One region of the Aquaspirillum sp. LM1 genome, then DNA from elsewhere that is predicted to be linked to it. Evidence: predicted binding sites of a transcription regulator. Region 1 holds the regulator's gene; the other holds the start of a gene.
The links. Region 1 encodes FliA, which starts transcription of late flagellar genes. Its sites were predicted from a motif close to GCTAAAGNTNNNNNNNNNNCNGCCGATAAT; they were not measured.
Positions count from the first base shown of each region.

Region 2: flgM (flagellar biosynthesis anti-sigma factor FlgM) is a predicted target of FliA. The motif match lies at 4,125-4,154, and genes of this name have one in related genera.

Region 1 is NZ_CP019509.1:1,903,142-1,912,112, reverse strand. Features, by position in the region: gene BXU06_RS08065 (thymidylate synthase) at 1-475, opposite strand, end outside; gene flhB (flagellar biosynthesis protein FlhB) at 564-1,730, shown strand; gene flhA (flagellar biosynthesis protein FlhA) at 1,741-3,825, shown strand; gene flhF (flagellar biosynthesis protein FlhF) at 3,832-5,367, shown strand; gene BXU06_RS08045 (cellulose synthase operon protein YhjQ/BcsQ) at 5,381-6,241, shown strand; gene BXU06_RS08040 (RNA polymerase sigma factor FliA) at 6,282-7,022, shown strand; gene BXU06_RS08035 (flagellar motor protein) at 7,128-7,946, shown strand; gene leuA (2-isopropylmalate synthase) at 8,018-8,971, opposite strand, start outside.
Region 2 is NZ_CP019509.1:1,069,975-1,078,945, reverse strand. Features, by position in the region: gene BXU06_RS04740 (PAS domain-containing protein) at 1-3,260, shown strand, start outside; gene flgA (flagellar basal body P-ring formation chaperone FlgA) at 3,389-4,063, shown strand; gene flgM (flagellar biosynthesis anti-sigma factor FlgM) at 4,193-4,495, shown strand; gene BXU06_RS04725 (flagella synthesis protein FlgN) at 4,515-4,979, shown strand; gene BXU06_RS04720 (CobD/CbiB family protein) at 5,077-5,997, shown strand; gene BXU06_RS04715 (DEAD/DEAH box helicase) at 6,175-7,518, shown strand; gene BXU06_RS17260 (hypothetical protein) at 8,032-8,604, opposite strand; gene BXU06_RS04705 (basic amino acid ABC transporter substrate-binding protein) at 8,860-8,971, shown strand, end outside.

The DNA of each region.
Region 1 (8,971 bases):
ATTTGCCATCGGCCACATAAAACTGGAACAGCGCATGGCACGGTGGCAAGGCCATTTGCTCAACCAGCGCCGGATTCCACGCCGAGACAATCATCCGCCGCGAGTCGGGGGTGTCGCGCAACTGGCGCAGCACCTGGCTGATCTGGTCGATATGCCGGCCATCCGGCGCGGGCCAACTGCGCCACTGGTAGCCATACACCGGGCCCAGGTCGCCATTGGCATCCGCCCATTCATCCCAGATGGATACGCCATGGTCTTTCAGGTAGCGGATATTGGTGTCGCCGGCCAGAAACCACAGCAGCTCGTGAATGATGGATTTGACGTGGGCTTTTTTGGTGGTGACCAAGGGAAAACCGGCGGCCAGATCAAAGCGCATCTGGTAACCAAACACCGAGCGCGTGCCGGTGCCGGTACGATCGGTTTTGACGTGGCCATGCGCCAGCACATGGCGCATGAGATCAAGATAAACCTGCATGAAAAACCCCAAACCCTCTCATGATGAACTGATGGACACAAAAGTCCGGTAAAATCGCCAGGTTGACACCCTTGACCGCCTGCGCGCCATGTCCGAAGAAAGCGACCTCGAAAAAACCGAAGAGCCCTCAGAGCAGAAACTCCAGCGGGCGCGCGAAGATGGTCAGTTACCCCGATCCAAGGAGCTGGCCACGTTTGCCGTGACCATGACCGGGGTGGCGCTGCTGATTGTGCTGGGCGATCAGCTCATGGACTCGCTCAACAACATTATCCGCCGGGAGTTCATCTTCGACCAGAAAACCCTGCTGCAGGAAGGCTTGATCAACGAGCATTTCCGCCAGGATATGGTGGATATGATCATCATGCTGATGCCTATTCTGGGTGCGTTGATGGTCGCATCAATTGGCCCTACCCTGCTGCTGGGCGGCTGGAATTTTACCCTGAATCCGATTGGCTTCAAGTTCAACAAGCTGAACCCTGGTCCAGGGATCAAGCGGATGTTTTCCGTCTCGGCGGTGATGGAAGGCGGCAAGGCGGTACTGAAAAGTGCGCTGATTGGTGGCATATCCACCTGGGTGATCTGGCTGGAAATGGGCCAGATTATCCAGCTGATTACCCTGCCGCTGGACGAAAGCATTGCGCGCATGATGGAACTGACCGTGCACACCACGCTGATTGTGGTCAGTTCGCTGCTGCTGCTGGTGCTGATTGACGTGCCATTCCAGTGGTGGAATTTCCGCAAGGGTCTGCGCATGACCAAAGAGGAAATGAAACAGGAGAACAAAACCTCGGAAGGCAGCCCCGAAGTGAAGGGCCGGATTCGCCAGTTGCAACGCGAAGCCGCGCGCAAGCGGATGATGTCGGAAGTGCCCAACGCCGACGTGATTGTCACCAACCCGACGCATTATGCGGTAGCCATCAAGTACGAAGAAGGCATGCGCGCGCCCAAAGTACTGGCCAAGGGCAAGCTGAAAACCGCCGAAAACATCATTGCGCTGGGGAAGGAGCACAAGGTTGCCATCATGCGCGCGCCGCCCTTTGCCCGTGCTTTGTACCATAATGCCGAAATTGGCCAGGAAATTCCGCATCAGCTGTACACCGCTGCCGCGCAAGTTCTCGCCTATGTTTTCCAGTTACGCCATTATAATGCCCACGGCGGCATCACCCCGGTCTATCCGGACACACTGCCCGTACCCCCTGAGCTTGACCCGGCCAGCAAGAGCCAGCAAGATACTTCGCCAACCCCGAAATCGTGAATGATGCTGGATGGATAAATTCTCCCTGTTCCTGAAACGCTACAACTACACCTCGCTGGCAGGCCCGATCCTCATCATCATGATTCTGGGGATGATGGTCCTGCCGCTGCCGGCGGTGTTATTGGACATTTTCTTTACCTTCAACATTGCCGTATCGATCATCGTGCTGATGGTCGGGCTGAATACCCGGCAACCACTGGAGTTCTCGGCGTTTCCTGCCGTGCTGCTGGTCACCACCCTGCTGCGGCTGTCGCTGAACGTGGCGTCCAGCCGGACCATTCTGCTGCACGGGCATAACGGCCCGGATGCCGCCGGCAAGGTAATTGAAGCGTTCTCGCACTTTCTGGTCGGCAGCAATTACGCTGTCGGTATTGTGGTGTTCATCATCCTGACCATCATCAATTTTGTGGTGATCACCAAGGGTGCCGGGCGGATCGCCGAAGTGAGTGCCCGCTTTACCCTGGATGCCATGCCCGGCAAGCAGATGGCGATTGACGCCGACCTGAACGCTGGCCTGATTGGTGAAGAAGACGCCAAAAAACGTCGGGCGCAGATTGCCGACGAAGCCAACTTCTTTGGCTCAATGGACGGTGCCTCCAAGTTTGTCCGTGGTGACGCGATTGCCGGCATCATGATCATGCTGATCAACATTGTTGGCGGGCTGACCGTTGGCCTGGTGCAGCATGACCTGCCGCTGGGCAAGGCGCTGGAAACCTATACGCTGCTGACCATCGGCGATGGCCTGGTGGCGCAGATTCCTGGCCTGATCATCTCCACTGCCGCCGGTATTGTGGTGTCGCGCGTGGGCACCGACAAAGACCTGTCCGAGCAGATGCTGGGGCAGATGTTTGCCAACTCGCAGGTGCTGTACATCACCGCCGGCGTGATTGGCCTGATCGGGATCATCCCGAACATGCCGCACTTTGCCTTCTTGCTGATTGCCGCTTCGCTGGCCGGCCTGGCCTGGGCGCTGGAGCGCAGCAAGCAGAAACAGGCCGAAATGGCCTTTGACGAACCCGATCTGGCCGATGCCCAGCAACTGACCGAAACACCACTGGCCGAAGTCAGCTGGAAGGACGTGCAGGCTGTCGATCCGGTCGGGCTGGAAGTGGGCTACCGGCTGATTCCGCTGGTCGACCGCGCCCAGGATGGCGAGCTTTTGCGCCGGGTGCGCGGCATCCGCAAGAAAATTGCCCAGGAGCTGGGTTTCCTGGTGCCATCGGTGCATATCCGTGACAACCTGGAAATCCGCCCGAACGAATACCGCATTCTGCTCAAGGGCGTGGAAGTGGGCCAGGGTGAAGCGTTTGTCGGCCAGTATCTGGCCATCAATCCGGGCCGGGTGCTGGGCACTGTACAGGGCACGCCCACCACTGACCCGGCGTTTGGTCTGCCAGCACTGTGGATTGAATCCGGTCTGCGCGATGAGGCCCAATCGCTGGGCTACACCGTGGTGGACGCCAGCACCGTGGTGGCCACGCATATTTCCAATATCCTGTCCAATCACTCTGCCGAACTGCTGGGTCGCGAAGAAACCCAGCAACTGGTTGACCATGTGGCCAAGGATGCACCGAAGCTGGTGGAAGACCTGATCCCGAAAGTGGTGCCGATTGGCATTCTGCAAAAAGTGCTGCAGAACATGCTGACCGAAGGCTTGCACATTCGCGATATTCGCACCATCATCGAAACACTGGCCGAACACACGCCGATTACCCAGGATATCGACGACCTGACCTCGGCGGTGCGGGTGGCGCTGGGGCGTACCATTGTGTACCAGCTGTATGGCAGCGCGGATGAATTGCCGGTGATGACGCTGGACCCGAACCTGGAACAAATCCTGGTGAACGCCGTACAATCCAAGGGCGGCGGCCTGGAACCGGGGCTGGCCGAAAGCTTGCTGGCCAATACCTCGCGTGAAGCTGAACGCGTTGAGCAGCAAGGGCAAGCGCCAGTGCTGTTGACACCGGCAGCCTTGCGTCCGCTGCTGGCCAAATTCCTGCGCCGGGCCATGCCGCAACTGGCCGTGCTGGCGCATAATGAAATTCCGGACAACAAAACCATCCGCATCATTTCTGTGGTGGGTGGTCGAGAGTAAGCGCATATGGTTGTGAAGAAGTTTTTTGGGGCCACCACTCGCGATGCCCTCAAACAGGTCCGTAACGAACTGGGAGAGGACGCCCTGATCCTGTCCAACCGCCCGGTAGGCGGCGGGGTAGAGATCATGGCGGTGGCTGACGCGGATGTCAGTGCGCTGGCATCCAGCATGAAACCCGGCAGCACCGCCACACCGGCGGTGCAGGCCAGCACGTCTGCAGCGCCCAAACCGGCCGCAGGTGGCAAGGCCTCGCCAATGTCCAACGCCGTGGCGCGCACTTACGCCATGCCGGTGGAGCCGCTGGATGAGCCTACGCCATCCCGCCCGGCCACCACGGAAACCTTCAGCAGCCAGGCCACCCGCCAGGTTGCCGCCGATCCGACCCCGCGCAGCTCGTCGCCACCCTCAATCAGCATTCCGATGTCGGCGCTGACCTCCACCTCGCCGCCGCCGCCACCGCCCGCACCATCGCCGCAGTCGGTATACGCTCGTTATGAAGCGCCCGAACAGCCCAGCCGTGAACTCGCCCCGTCTGCCGACAGCCTGCCCGATCTGGGCGACAACCCGGCACTGAGCGATCAAGCCATGGAAAAAATCGACTCGCTGTCGGGTGAAATGCGCGAAATGCGCACCATGCTGCAAAGCCAGCTGGCCAGCCTGGCCTGGGCCAATATGGAAGAGCACCATCCGCGCCAGGCCGAGCTGTTCCGCCAGATGCTGGCGCTGGGCCTGTCGCCAGCGCTGTGCCGCCAGCTGGTGGCCAAGCTGCCAGACAATCTGGGTGACGAAGCCGCGCTGAAATGGGCCAAGCTGGCCTTGGTGCATAACCTGAAAACCGTAGAAGAATCCGATGAAATCATCGCACGGGGCGGGGTATACGCACTGGTAGGTCCCACCGGAATCGGCAAGACCACCACGGTGGCCAAGCTGGCCGCCCGCGCCACCCTGCGCCACGGCACTGAACGCATCGCCCTGATCACCACCGACAGCTACCGGATTGGCGCACAGGATCAACTGCGCCTGTACGGCAAGATTCTCGGCGTGTCGGTGTTCTCGGTGCAAAACGAAGCCGACCTGCACGTGACCCTGGCCGACCTGGCCGACAAGCATCTGGTGCTGATCGACTCCACCGGCATGGGCCAGCGCGATGCGCGGGTGGACGCACAAACCCAGATGTACGCACACAACGCCGCCAATGGCGGGCGCTCGATTGCCCGGATTCTGGTGCTGGCGGCCAATGCTGACGGTGCCACGCTGGAAGATGTGGTCAACCGCTACCTGCCTGGCGGCGGGCTGGTGGGCTGCGTGATGTCGAAAATTGACGAAGCCCCCACCCTGGGCGGTGCCATCGACACGGTGATTCGCCATCGCCTGCCGCTGCTGTACGTCACCAACGGCCAGCGCGTGCCAGAAGACCTTCACCTGGCCAAATCCAATTACCTGATTGACCGCGCCTTCAAGATGGCGCGCGAAGCCAGCCCATACAGCCTGAAAAGTGATGAATATCAGCTGTTGACCTCTGCCTTTGTTGGCACGCTGTAGGAACGGGACCGCCATGGAAGACCAGGCAGCCAGCCTGCGCCGACTGACCCCGTCCGCCCAAGTAGGGCGCAGCTTCGCCTTTCTGGGCGTGAGCGGCTGTGGCACCACCACGGTGGTGGCAGAAATGGCCGCCGGCCTGGTGGCGGCACAGCGGCGCGTGCTGATTCTGGATGCCCATCCGGGCAATCCACTGGCGCAACGCTTTGTTGACGACCCTGGCGTCACGCTGGACATGGTGGTCAACAGCCAGGGTTCGCTCGACGACGCTGTCACGCCCCTGCCGTTTGGCAGCTCGGTGATGAATGTCTACACCCGGCCCAACACCCTCACCCATTTGTCCGACACGGTGGAGCGCCGTCTGGTTTCGGAGTATGAAGCGCTGACCCGCGACGTGGAACTGGTGCTGATCGACACGCCTTCAGTGGGCACCGATCCGGCGCTGGCGGCGCTGGCGGATAACCTGGTGCTGGTGCTGACCCCGGATATCCAGACGCTGATGCAAGCCTACGCCATGATCAAGCGGCTGGCGCTGGAGTTTGCCCGCCGCCGCTTTGACGTGCTGGTCAATCGCGCCCGTGATGTCAACGAAGCACAGGCCATTTTCCAGCGCCTGTCGCAAGTCACCAGCGAATTTCTTGGCGTATCGTTGCGCTGGGTGGGTTTTGTGCCGGAAGATCCAATGATGCGCCGCGCCGCGCTATTGCGTACCACCACCCTGCATGGTTTCCCCGACAGCGAAGCCAGCACCGCCTGTTCCCAGCTGGCTGCGGTGTTGCCGCGCTGGTGTTCGGTTGAACATGGCAATGCCCGCCAACTTTTTGAACGCTATCTGGCTGCCTCCCGCCATCTGGCCGAGGAAGCCACCCCGCTATGATCAACCCTATGCCTGACCTCGTATTTCGCAGAGATTCCGCATGAACCGGCGAGTGACCTATCCCAGCCATACCGCCGCTGCATCGGGTGCTCCCGATATTGAACGCCATACCTCGCTGGTTAAAAAAATCGCCTACCTGTTGATGAGCCGGCTGCCCGCATCGGTAGAGCTGGACGATCTGGTGCAGGTGGGCCTGATTGGCCTTTTGGAAGCGTCCCGCCAGTTTGACGCCAGCCAGGGCGTGCTGTTTGAAACCTTTGCCAGCCAGCGGGTGCGGGGTGCCATGCTGGATGAACTGCGTCGTGCCGACTGGCTGCCGCGTCAGGCACGCAAGCAAGCCAAGCAAATCGAAGAAGCCATCGGCAAACTGGAGCAAAGCCTGGCCCGACCGCCACGTGAACCCGAAATTGCCGAAGCGCTAGGGCTGTCGCTGGACGATTACCAGGGCACCCTGTTCGACTGCAAGGGCCACCAGCTGGTCTATTACGAAGACTTTGCCACCGACGAAGACCACGGCGGCGGCAGTGTGGTGGAAAGCATTGCCGATCCACGTCAGGTTGACCCAGTAGAAATTCTCAACGACAGCAGTTTTCGCCAGGGACTGGTTGAAGCGATCAAAACCCTGCCGGAACGCGACCAGCTGATGATGAGCCTGTACTACGAGCAGGAGCTCAACCTGAAAGAAATTGGCGAAGTGCTCGGCGTGACCGAATCCCGGGTATGTCAGCTGCACAGCCAGGTGGTGGTGCGTCTGCGCGCCAAAATGCGCGAGTGGATCTAGCCCGCGTTCCGATTGTCCCCGTTTGAATACTGAACTCCCGATGCCGCGACACTTAGCCTTCTCCACCCCACCCCTGCCCTGCCGTATTTGCCCGGAGGGCCGGACATGGATCTGACCAGCGTACTGGGCCTGATTGTTGGCGTGGCGGCCATCCTGCTGGGGCAGGCGCTGGAAGGCGGCCATATTGGCTCGCTGTTTCAGCCCACTGCACTGCTGATTGTACTGGGCGGCACCCTGGGGGCCGTGATGCTGCAATGCACGCCTGCGCAATTCATGCTTGGCATGCGTCGCCTGCCACGGGTGTTCCTGCCGCCCCGACCCAATTTGCACCAGCAGCTCAGCGACCTGGTGAGCTGGAGCCAGATTGCCCGGAAAAACGGCATTCTTTCCATGGAAGAATTTGCCCAGGCCAATGTCGATCACCCGTTTTTGCAAAAAGGCCTGCAACTGCTGGCTGATGGGGTAGACCCGGTGTCACTGCGCGCGGCGCTGGAACTGGACGTCCATACGCTGGAGCAGCGTGAACGGCTGGCGGCCCGAGTCTGGGAAGCCGCAGGCGGCTATGCGCCCACCCTGGGGATTCTCGGTGCGGTGCTGGGTCTGATTCATGTGATGGAAAACCTCAGCGACCCATCCAAACTGGGCGGTGGCATCGCCGTGGCCTTTGTGGCCACTGTCTACGGCGTGGGCCTGGCCAATGTGCTGTTTCTGCCAGTGGCACACAAGCTGAAAACCCAGCTGGCCACACAGCTTGACCTGATGGAAATGCAGATTGAAGGCCTGGTGTCGATCGGTAGCGGGGAAAACCCGCGCCTGCTGGAAAACCGCCTGCAGGGCTTTCTGGATCCAGACCTGCCCGCACCGCCCAAACTGACCCCCAGCCAGGCCGGCAACCCGCCGGGCAGCCCGCCATCTGCCGGATAACCAGGCTCCCTTGTGCTGGTCATCAGGATGCCCGAGCAACGCAGCAGCCTGATGATTTTGCCCAACAGGATCTACGCCGTATCGCGTGCGTGGCGATTCAATCCGGCCAGAATGGCTTTCATGGCAGCGGCAACAATATTGCCATCCACGCCTACCCCGAATACGATATCGTTATTGTTGACGCGCAGTTCCACGTAACAGACGGCCTCGGCATTGGCACCTGCGCCAATGGCATGCTCGTGGTAATCCACCACGGAAACCGGCAGCGACAGGCCAGCAATAAAGGCATCAATCGGGCCATTGCCTGCCCCCGTCAGCACATATTCCTCACCGTGACGGGAGATGGTGGCAGACAGTTTCACCTCTTGTGCGCCACGTCCCCCCTGGTCTGCCAGGCTGTGGGCAAGATAGGCATAAGGCGTATCGTGGTTCAGGTATTCCTGCCGGAACAGTTGGTGAATGGCATCCGCCGTCACCTCACCGCCCTGAAGGTCAGTATGGTGCTGGATGACCCGGCTGAACTCGATCTGCAAGCGTCGGGGCAAGTCAAATCCATATTCCTGCTGCAGCAGATAGCTGACGCCGCCCTTCCCTGACTGGCTATTCACCCGGATCACGGCATCATAACTGCGTTTGACATCGGCAGGATCAATCGGCAGATAGGGAACGTCCCAGTACGCCTCCGGCTTTTGCTGGGCAAAGCCTTTTTTGATGGCATCCTGGTGCGATCCGGAAAATGCCGTGTATACCAGGTCTCCGGCATACGGATGGCGTGGGTGTACCGGCAGTTGATTGCAGTATTCCACCACTTCTCGAACATGGTCGATGTCGGAGAAATCCAGGCCCGGGTCAACGCCTTGCGAATAAAGGTTCATGGCCAGCGTCACCAGATCCACGTTGCCCGTACGTTCGCCATTGCCAAACAGGCAGCCCTCGACCCGATCCGCACCGGCCATCACGGCCAGTTCTGCTGCTGCCACGGCGGTACCTCGGTCGTTATGCGGATGGACGCTCAGAATGATGCT
Region 2 (8,971 bases), 830 kb from region 1:
TGCGCGCCGCCCAGATGGCCAGCGCGCTGTCCCTGCAAATTGGCTCGCTGTTCAATGGCGTCGACTATGTGTCGCGCACCCTGGCCGCCAGCTACCATCCCGACAAGCAGCCCGAGTTTCTTCAGGCAGTGGAAACCGCCAAGCAGGCGTTTCCTGAGGGCTCCGTGCTGCAAATAGCCATTGCCGACGCGCAAGGCACCATCCTGTTTTCCAGCCTGAACGCCAATGCGCCATCCAGCAGCGCCAAGCCGGTGTCGATTGCCGATCGCGAGCACTTCTCGGTGCATGCGCTGCGCCAGACGCCGGGGCTGTTCATCAGCCATCCGGTGCAGGGCAGGGTGTCCAAACGCTGGTCGATCCAGTTCTCGCGGGCGATTTACCATGGCAAGACCTTTGCCGGCGTGGTGGTGCTGTCGCTGTCGCCTGATTATATCTCCGACTTTTTCCGCGAAGTGTTTTACCAGCCTGGCGACGTGGTGATGCTGCTGCGCGACGACGGCAGCTATCTGGCGCGCACCCAGCAGCAGGATAGCGTGCTGGGCAAGGCCGTGCAGGCCCCTGGCTCTGGTTTTCTGATCGACGCGGGCCGCCAGCGCGGTGAATACCTGACCAAAGCACCGCTGGACAATGTGATGCGCTACTACGCCTGGCATCGCGCCGCCAATTACCCGGTGGTGGTCAATGTGGGCCTGAACCAGGAAACCGCCTTGTCCGGGGTACAAACCGCCCTGCATGCCGGCCTGTTGCGCAATGCGCTGGGCAGTGTGGTGATCCTGATCGGCATTTTTGGCATCAGCTGGCTGTTTTTCCAGAAGCAACGCAATATGCTTCAACTGCAGGAAAGCGAAGAACGCCTGGCGCTGGCGCTGCAGGGCGGCGACCTGGGCTCGTGGGACTGGCATATCCCCAGCGACGCCATGCGCTTTGATTCACGCTGGGCCGAGATGATCGGCTATCAGCCCGACGACTTGCCACACACCCTGGCTGGCCTGCAGACGCTGACCTACCCGGACGACTGGCCGCACAAGATGATGGCGATGCAAACTCATCTGGAAGGTGCCAGCGCGGTGTTTGAATCAGAACACCGCATGCTGCACCGTGATGGCCACTGGGTGTGGATTCTGGCCAAGGGCCGGGTCACCCACTGGAGTTCCGCCGGCGCGCCGCTGCGCGCGGTGGGCACCCACCTGAACATTACCGCCCGCAAGCAGGCCGAAGCCGCCCGGGCCGAGCTGCAATCGCGCCTGAGCAAGCTGGTGGCCCAGGTGCCGGGCATGGTCTATCAATACCGGCTGCGCCCGGACAGCACCGCCTGCTTCCCCTACGCCAGCCAGGGGATTCGCGACGTTTACCAATTGTCGCCGGAAGACGTGCAAAACAACGCCGATGCGGTATTTGCCACCATCCACCCGGATGACCTGCAGCGGGTGATCACCTCCATCCGCCTGTCTGCGGTCAACCTCACCCCATGGCAGTGCGAATACCGGGTGCGCTTTGCCAATGGCACGGTGCGCTGGCTGAGCGGCCAGGCCAACCCCGAGCGCGAAAGCGACGGCGGCACGCTGTGGCACGGCTACATCCATGACATCACCGCCACTTACACCGTGCAGCAGGCGCTGCGCCAGAGCGAAGAGCGCCTGCGCATGACCGTCTCGGCGGTGCGCGACGGCCTGTGGGAGTGGGACACCCGCAACGGCATCCTGCACTGGGATAACCGCTGCTACGACATGCTGGGCTATGAGCCGCAGGCCTTCCCGCTCACCTTTGCTGTCTGGGGCGAACTGCTGCATCCGCTGGACCGCGAATCCACCCTGCAGCGGCTGGACCCGGCGTCGGTGCCGCGCGACGGCGTGCGGCTGGAATGCAGGATGCGCACCGCCCAGCACGACTGGCGCTGGGTGGAAGTGCGCGGCCAGCTGGTGCAGGACCCCAGCGGCCAGCACACCCGGATGATGGGCACCTACAGCGACATCAGCCAGCGCGTACAGCAAAGCCATTTGCGCCGGGCGCTGCTCGATCAGAGCGCGGCGGCTATTTTCCTGGTGTCGCCCGAGCGGATTATCCGCCATGCCAACGCCCGCGCCACCGAAATGTTTGCCCCGGAAGGCAAATCCCTCAAGCTCATGTCGTTCAGCCAGCTGCATGTCGATCCGGCTTCGTTCGACCGCTTTGGTCTTTACTACGACATGCTGCGCCGTCAGGGCCAGGTGCGGCTGGAGCACCCGCTGCGCGACGCCGCCGGGCATACCCGCTGGTTTGACATCCACGGCACCCTGCTCGACCCCGACCAGCCCGACGCCGACGTGATCTGGACCTTGATCGACACCACTGAACGCCATCAGGCCGAAACCGCGCTGGCCGCCGAACGGGTGCGGCTGACCGCCATCATCGACCGCTTCCCCGGCGGGGTGTGGGTAGACGACGACACGGGCCGGATTGTGATGATCAACCAGAACCTGTGCGACCTGCTTTGTGTGAATGAACTGCCATCGCGGCTGATTGGCCAGCCCCAGCAGGTGCTGCTGCAGGCACTGCCGGACGACAGCCGCAAGCAGTTTACCCCACCCGATGCGGATGAACGCATCCGCTCGGACGGCTATCTGGCCCGCGAAATTGCTGGTTGTCAGGGCCGCACCCTGGAAGTGGACCAGCAGCCAATCAGCCATGACGAACAATACTATGGCCGGCTATGGCTGGTGCGCGACATTACCGGGCAAAAACGCCGGGAAGCCATCCTGCAAACCCTGGCCGCCACCGACGCGCTGACCGGCCTGCCCAATCGCCGCGCGTTTATTGCCCATATGGAACAATTTGCCCTGGATCTGACCACTGGCAGCCAGCAGCAGGGTGCCGTGCTGATGGTGGATCTGGATTTCTTCAAGCGGGTCAACGACAGCTATGGCCATGGCGTGGGCGACAAGGTGCTGCAACAGGCCGCGTCCGTCATCCGCCACACCCTGCGCAACGACGATATTGCCGGCAGGCTGGGTGGCGAAGAATTTGCCGTGCTGCTGCCCGGTGCCCCGGCAGAACACGCCGGCGACGTGGCCGAGCGCCTGCGCCAGGCAATTGCCGCCGTGCAGGTGGCTCTGGCTCAGGGTGGCGACGTGCGAGTGACGGCCAGCATCGGCGTGGCGCTGATCGACGCCAGCCGTCAGGACAACCCGGAACACTGGCTGGCTGAGGCAGATGCGGCGCTGTATCAGGCCAAACACAATGGCCGCAATCAGGTGGTGTGCCGCACCCGTGGCCAAGACTGATGCATCCCCTCGGTGCCTCCGCATCGTCTGCTGTATGAGCCTTGCCACGCAAGCGCACTATGCCAATGCCGGACAGCAGAAATGGATTATGTGGAGCACTGGGGCGTAAGTCCGGTAGAATCTCCCGCATGAAAAAACTTTTTGTCTTCCTGCTTGTGCTGCTCGCCAGTCTGCCGGCGCTGGCAGCCGGCACCCAGGATATTGCCGCGCTGGTGGGGCAGGCGCGCCAGTTTGCCGAGGCATCGCTATCAGGCAGCCAGGCGCGAATCACCGTCGGCATGGTTGATACCCGCCTGCGCTTGCCCGCCTGCGCCACCCCGCTGAAGCCCAGCTGGCTGGGCGGGCGGATTGAGGGCAACACTGCCGTGGACATGGCCTGCCCCAGCGCTGGCTGGAACATCCGCGTGCCAGTCAAGGTGGAGCGCGACGCCATGGTGGTGGTGTTGCGCCGTTCGGTCTCCGCTGGCAGCACGCTGACCGCCGACGATGTGATGCTGGTGGCCGCCCGCAGCAATATGGCCGCTGTGTCGGTCACCGACCTGAACGAAGCCATTGGCCAGACCGTGACGCAAAACCTGTCTGCCGGGTTGATTTTGCGCCGGGGCTTGTTGCGTCAGCAGCAGATTGTCCGCTCGGGCCAGAAAGTCCAGCTGGTGGCTTCGGATGGCAGTTTTCAGGTGGGGGCCGAAGGCGTGGCAATGAAAAATGGCAGTGTCGGCGATGTCATCGGTGTGCGCATGCCGTCTGGGCGGGTGATCAGCGGTGTGGTCAGCGCCAGCGGCTCAGTGGAAATTCGCTTCTGATACGGCAGGCGGTGTTCAGGCAGGTAAAGTCCGTACCAAGCAGGTGGAAACCGGCTAAACTACTCAAGATTACCGGGATTTTACCGATAGTCAGGCCTGATACCTAAACGATATGCGTGAAGCGATGCCATGATGAAAATCGACTCCACTGGTAAACCAGTTGCCAGCCGGCCAGTTGGCGGTAAAAGCCGCGTTGGCGCACGCACGTCGGTGGCCAGCAGCAGCGCGCCGTCAGACAGCGTGGACATCAATCCCCTGGCCAGCCAGATGGCCGCTGCCGAGCAGGAAATCCGCCAGCAACCAGCGTTCGACGCCGAAAAAGTAGCCGCCATCAAGGACGCCATTGCCGCCGGCAAATTCCAGATCAACCCCGAGGCCATTGCGGATAGCCTGATTGCCGTGACCCGGGAACTGTTGCAAGACAAACCCTAACCAGGATCGTGCCGCCCCCATGAGTGATCGTCTGCAGGAACTGAACCACCTGATTGAAGCTGAACGCACCGGTTACCTTGAACTGATCAGCCTGCTGGAGCAGGAACAGCGCCAGCTGATTTCCGGCACGGCACACAAACTGGAAGCCATCGCCCAGAAAAAAGCCCAGGCGCTGCAGGAACTCGACAGCCTGGGACAGCAACGTGGCGACCATATGCGCGTGCTGGGCATTGTATCGCTGGCGGCCTGGCGCAAATGGCTGGCCGACAAACCCCTGCTGGCGGCCTGGCTGGGGCTGGAGGTGCTGGTGGAAAAAGCCAAGCTGATCAACGAAATCAACGGCAAGCTGATTGCCATCCATATGGAGCAGGTGGACGCCTCGCTGGAGGTGCTGTTCACCAGCGACCAGAGCACCTTTGCCTACCGCCGCGACGGCGGCGCGCGCTCGGCGGTCACGGGTGGCCGCCGCATCGGCTCGGCCTGATGCACGTTTTGCGCCAGTCCCAGGCCCGGCAGGCTGCCCAGCCGCCGGGCTTTATGGTATCGTGCTTGTCACTGACCTCTAGGCTTCGGATTCCCGCATGACCCTGCTTTCGATTATTGTTGCCCTGGCGCTGGAACAGCTTCGCCCGCTGGGCAACCGTAACCGCCTGTTTCTGCTGTTTACCCGCTACGCCAATTCACTGGAACGCAACCTGAATGCCGGCCAGAACCGCCACGGCGTGCTGGCCTGGCTGGCTGCCGTGCTGCCGGCGTGCCTGGTGGTGTATGGCGTGTACGCACTGTGCCTTCAGGTATCGCCGCTGCTGGCCCTGGCCTGGAATGTGCTGGTGCTGTATCTGACCATGGGGTTTCGCCATTTCAGCAGCGCCCTGACCGATATTACCGATGCCCTGGCCGAACAGCGTCTGCACGATGCCCGCGCCGCACTGGCGCGCTGGTCCGGGCAATCCACCAGCGAGCTGGAAGTCAATGAAATTGCCCGGCTGACCATCGAACAGGGCGTGATCGACAGCTATCGCCATGTATTTGCCACCATGTTCTGGTTTGCCTTGTTGCCCGGCCCGTGTGGTGCCGTGCTCTACCGCCTGTCCAGCATGCTTTACCAGAAATGGGGCGTGCGCGATAGCCAGTTTGGTGATCTGTTTGGCCGCTTTGCCTACCGCGCCCAGGATGCCCTGGACTGGCTGCCCACCCGGCTGACCGCCGTGAGCTTTGCCATCATGGGCAATTTTGAAGATGCCGTGTACTGTTGGCGTGCCCAGGCGCAGGCCTGGGGCCACTACGCCTACGGCATTTTACTGGCCAGTGCGGCAGGTGCCATCGGCATCAAGCTAGGCGACCCGCTGCGCCAGGATTACACGGTCAAATACCGTCCCGAACTCGGTGTGGGCGACGAAGCCGACCCGCGCTACCTGAAAAGCGCCGTTGGCCTGGTGTGGCGCACGGTGATGTTCTGGCTGTTCATGATTGCCTTGCTAACGCTGGTGTGGTGGGTGTAAACCCTCCCTGCCGTCCGTCTGCCCCCCACCGGGAAAACACCGGCCATTGCTGGCCTGCCCCGGTGGCCCGACTGTTTTCCCCTCCTGACTTGGGTGGCAATTCCTTTGGAACTGCGAAGGGTTGTCGCGTATAGTTACGTGTTTTTCTGAACTTATCTGCTGCGAAGGAATCCCGTCATGACGTTTGCCGAGCTTGGTTTGTCGCCAGAAGTGCTCAAGGCGGTTGAAGAGCTGGGCTACGCGTCGCCGACGCCGATTCAGGCTGCCGCCATCCCCGTGGTGCTCTCTGGCCGCGATATCCTGGCTGCTGCACAAACCGGCACCGGCAAAACCGCCGCATTTACCCTGCCGCTGTTGTCCCGCCTGCGTGTGCACGCCAATAACAGTGCCTCGCCGGCCATGCATCCGGTGCGCGCGCTGATTCTCACCCCCACCCGCGAACTGGCCGACCAGGTCAGCGCCAGTGTCAGCCAGTACAACAAATACCTGCCATTGCGCTCCACCGTGGTGTTTGGCGGCATGTCGATGGAACCGCAAAAGGAAGCCCTGCGCCGTGGGGTGGAAGTGCTGGTGGCCACGCCAGGCCGCCTGCTGGATCACATCGAACAAAAAACCGTGATGCTTAACCGGGTGGAAATGCTGATTCTGGACGAAGCCGACCGCATGCTCGACATGGGCTTTATCCAGGACATCCGCCGCATCATGAGCCTGCTGCCCGCCAGCCGGCAGACCCTGCTGTTTTCCGCTACCTTCGCCCCGGAAATCAAAAAGCTCGCCGCCGACTTCATGCGCGACCCGGAACTGGTGGAAGTGGCCCGGCAAAATGCCACCAGCGATACCATTGAGCAAGTGGTGTACGCCGTGGATGCCGCGCGCAAGCGCCATCTGCTGGTTCACCTGCTGCAGGCGCGCAATATTGCCCAGGTGATTGTGTTCTGCCGCACCCGTCAGGGTGCCGAGCAGCTGACGCGTGAACTCAAACGCGACGGCCTGGCCGCCGAAGCGATTCACGGCGACAAGGCGCAAAGTCAGCGACTGGAAACCCTGTCGGCGTTCAAGGATGGTCAGGTGCGCGTGCTGGTGGCCACCGACGTGGCCGCGCGCGGGCTGGATATTGAAGAGCTGCCGTTTGTGGTCAACTTTGAACTGCCCAACTCGCCAGAAGACTACGTCCACCGCATTGGTCGCACCGGTCGTGCCGGCAGCAAGGGCATTGCCCTGTCGCTGATGGGCGAAGACGAGCAACGCCAGCTGGAAGCCATTGAATCCCTGATCAAGCAAACGCTGACCCCGCAAACCGAAAAACGCTTCTGGCCCAGCTGGATGCCACGCCCGGAACGTCCGGAGCTGGCACCGGTGGCCAGCGTGTCCGCCGCCCTCAGCGCCAGCGGTGCCATTGCCGCCCTGGCGGCTGCTCCCACGCGCAGCACCCCAGTGACCCCGGTGCGCATGACCCATCCGGCGCTGCGTGGCGAGCCACGGGAAATTCCTGCCCTGCTGCTGCCCCCGCGCTACCGCTAGTCGTCAGTCATCATGATATAAACTGATAATTGGTGCGGATGCCCAAGGTCAGCTCGCTCGTGCCCTTGCGTTTCAAGGTGATGGGTGATTAGACCTCTTTCGGCATGAGCCTCACCTCACTGGTCGTTCCCGCGCAGGCGGGAACCCAGACGGTGCCACAGCGTGCGCCGTGGGCGTTGAGCGTGGCGTGGTGGTGGAACTTGCACCTGCTGCACGCTGTGGATGCCCGTGGATTCCCGCCTGCGCGGGAATGACGATTTTTTCAGCGTATCCCTAGAGGCACGCGAAACCCATCGTCATCCCCGCGCAAGCGAGGGGCCAGGCTTTTGATTTTTCTGGGTTTTGCTTTAAAACGCCGCCTAACCACCGGCCCTGCGCTTGAATCAGGCCAACCCACCCCAATGGCCGGGTCCGCCCTTTGCCTATCTTTCTTGCTTTTCTTCTTGTTTTTCGCCCGTCCCGGCATATCGCCCTGGCGCACGGCCCGTTATCGCAACCGTGCGCCAGCAGTGCTTACTGTTGGCGTTTGCGTTGCCGCTGCGTGTGCTGTCGCGTCGAGGCCTTGGTTTTGGCCACGTTGCCCTTGCCTTGTCTGGGCTTGCTGGATTTGACCTGCGGATGACGAACCGACTTTTTCAGCGGTTTTGTTGCTTTTGCCGTTGGTCTGGCCAGCCGTGAGCGCTGCGTCTTGCCGGTTTTGCCCGCGTGCAGCGCCGATTTTTTCACAACCAGTTTTTTCCGGGGGTGCGCAGACCGTTTAGTCGCATACTTGCCGGATTGAGGCCGCAAGGTTTTCTTGACTGTTTTACCCGCATGTTTACCCGCATGGCGAACCGTGGCCTTGCTTGATGGGCGAACCGCCTTGGCCGGGCGACTGACGCTTTGCCGCTGTTTGGCGTGAACCGACCGTTGGCCATGCTGGCGTGAGGCAGACGCATGGCGGGGGTGCTGTGCTGGCTTGGCATGTGGCTTGCTAGAAGAAGTGACAGTGCGCGCAGGCGCAGAATCGCCCGGCAAGGGCAGATCGTCGGCCTGGGCCACACTGAGCAACAAGGCCAGCGCAGTGGCAAGCAAGGTGCGTAGCATGTGATGTGTTACCTGTTGAGTTAATGTAAAACCGGCTGCCGTTTTGCGCTGCAGCAATGTCATATGTCACGAACAGCGATAAAACCAGCTTAATTTGTCGGTTTCTGGCAAAAAAATCCTGAAATACCCGTTGAATCTGCAATTGGCTCTTGGGTAAGATGGCTGCAGTAATACTACCGTTTGATTGCCACCCTCTCCGGGGTTTTCCGGCGTGGGCGGTGCCAAGTTCATCACTTTATCACGAGGCTCCCTATGATGACGATTTCCCGACGTTCCTTGCTGCTGGGCGCGCTGATGAGCGCGGTCATGCTTTCTGCATGCGGCAAAAAAGAAGAAGCCGCCGCGCCGGTACCGGCTGCTGCACCGG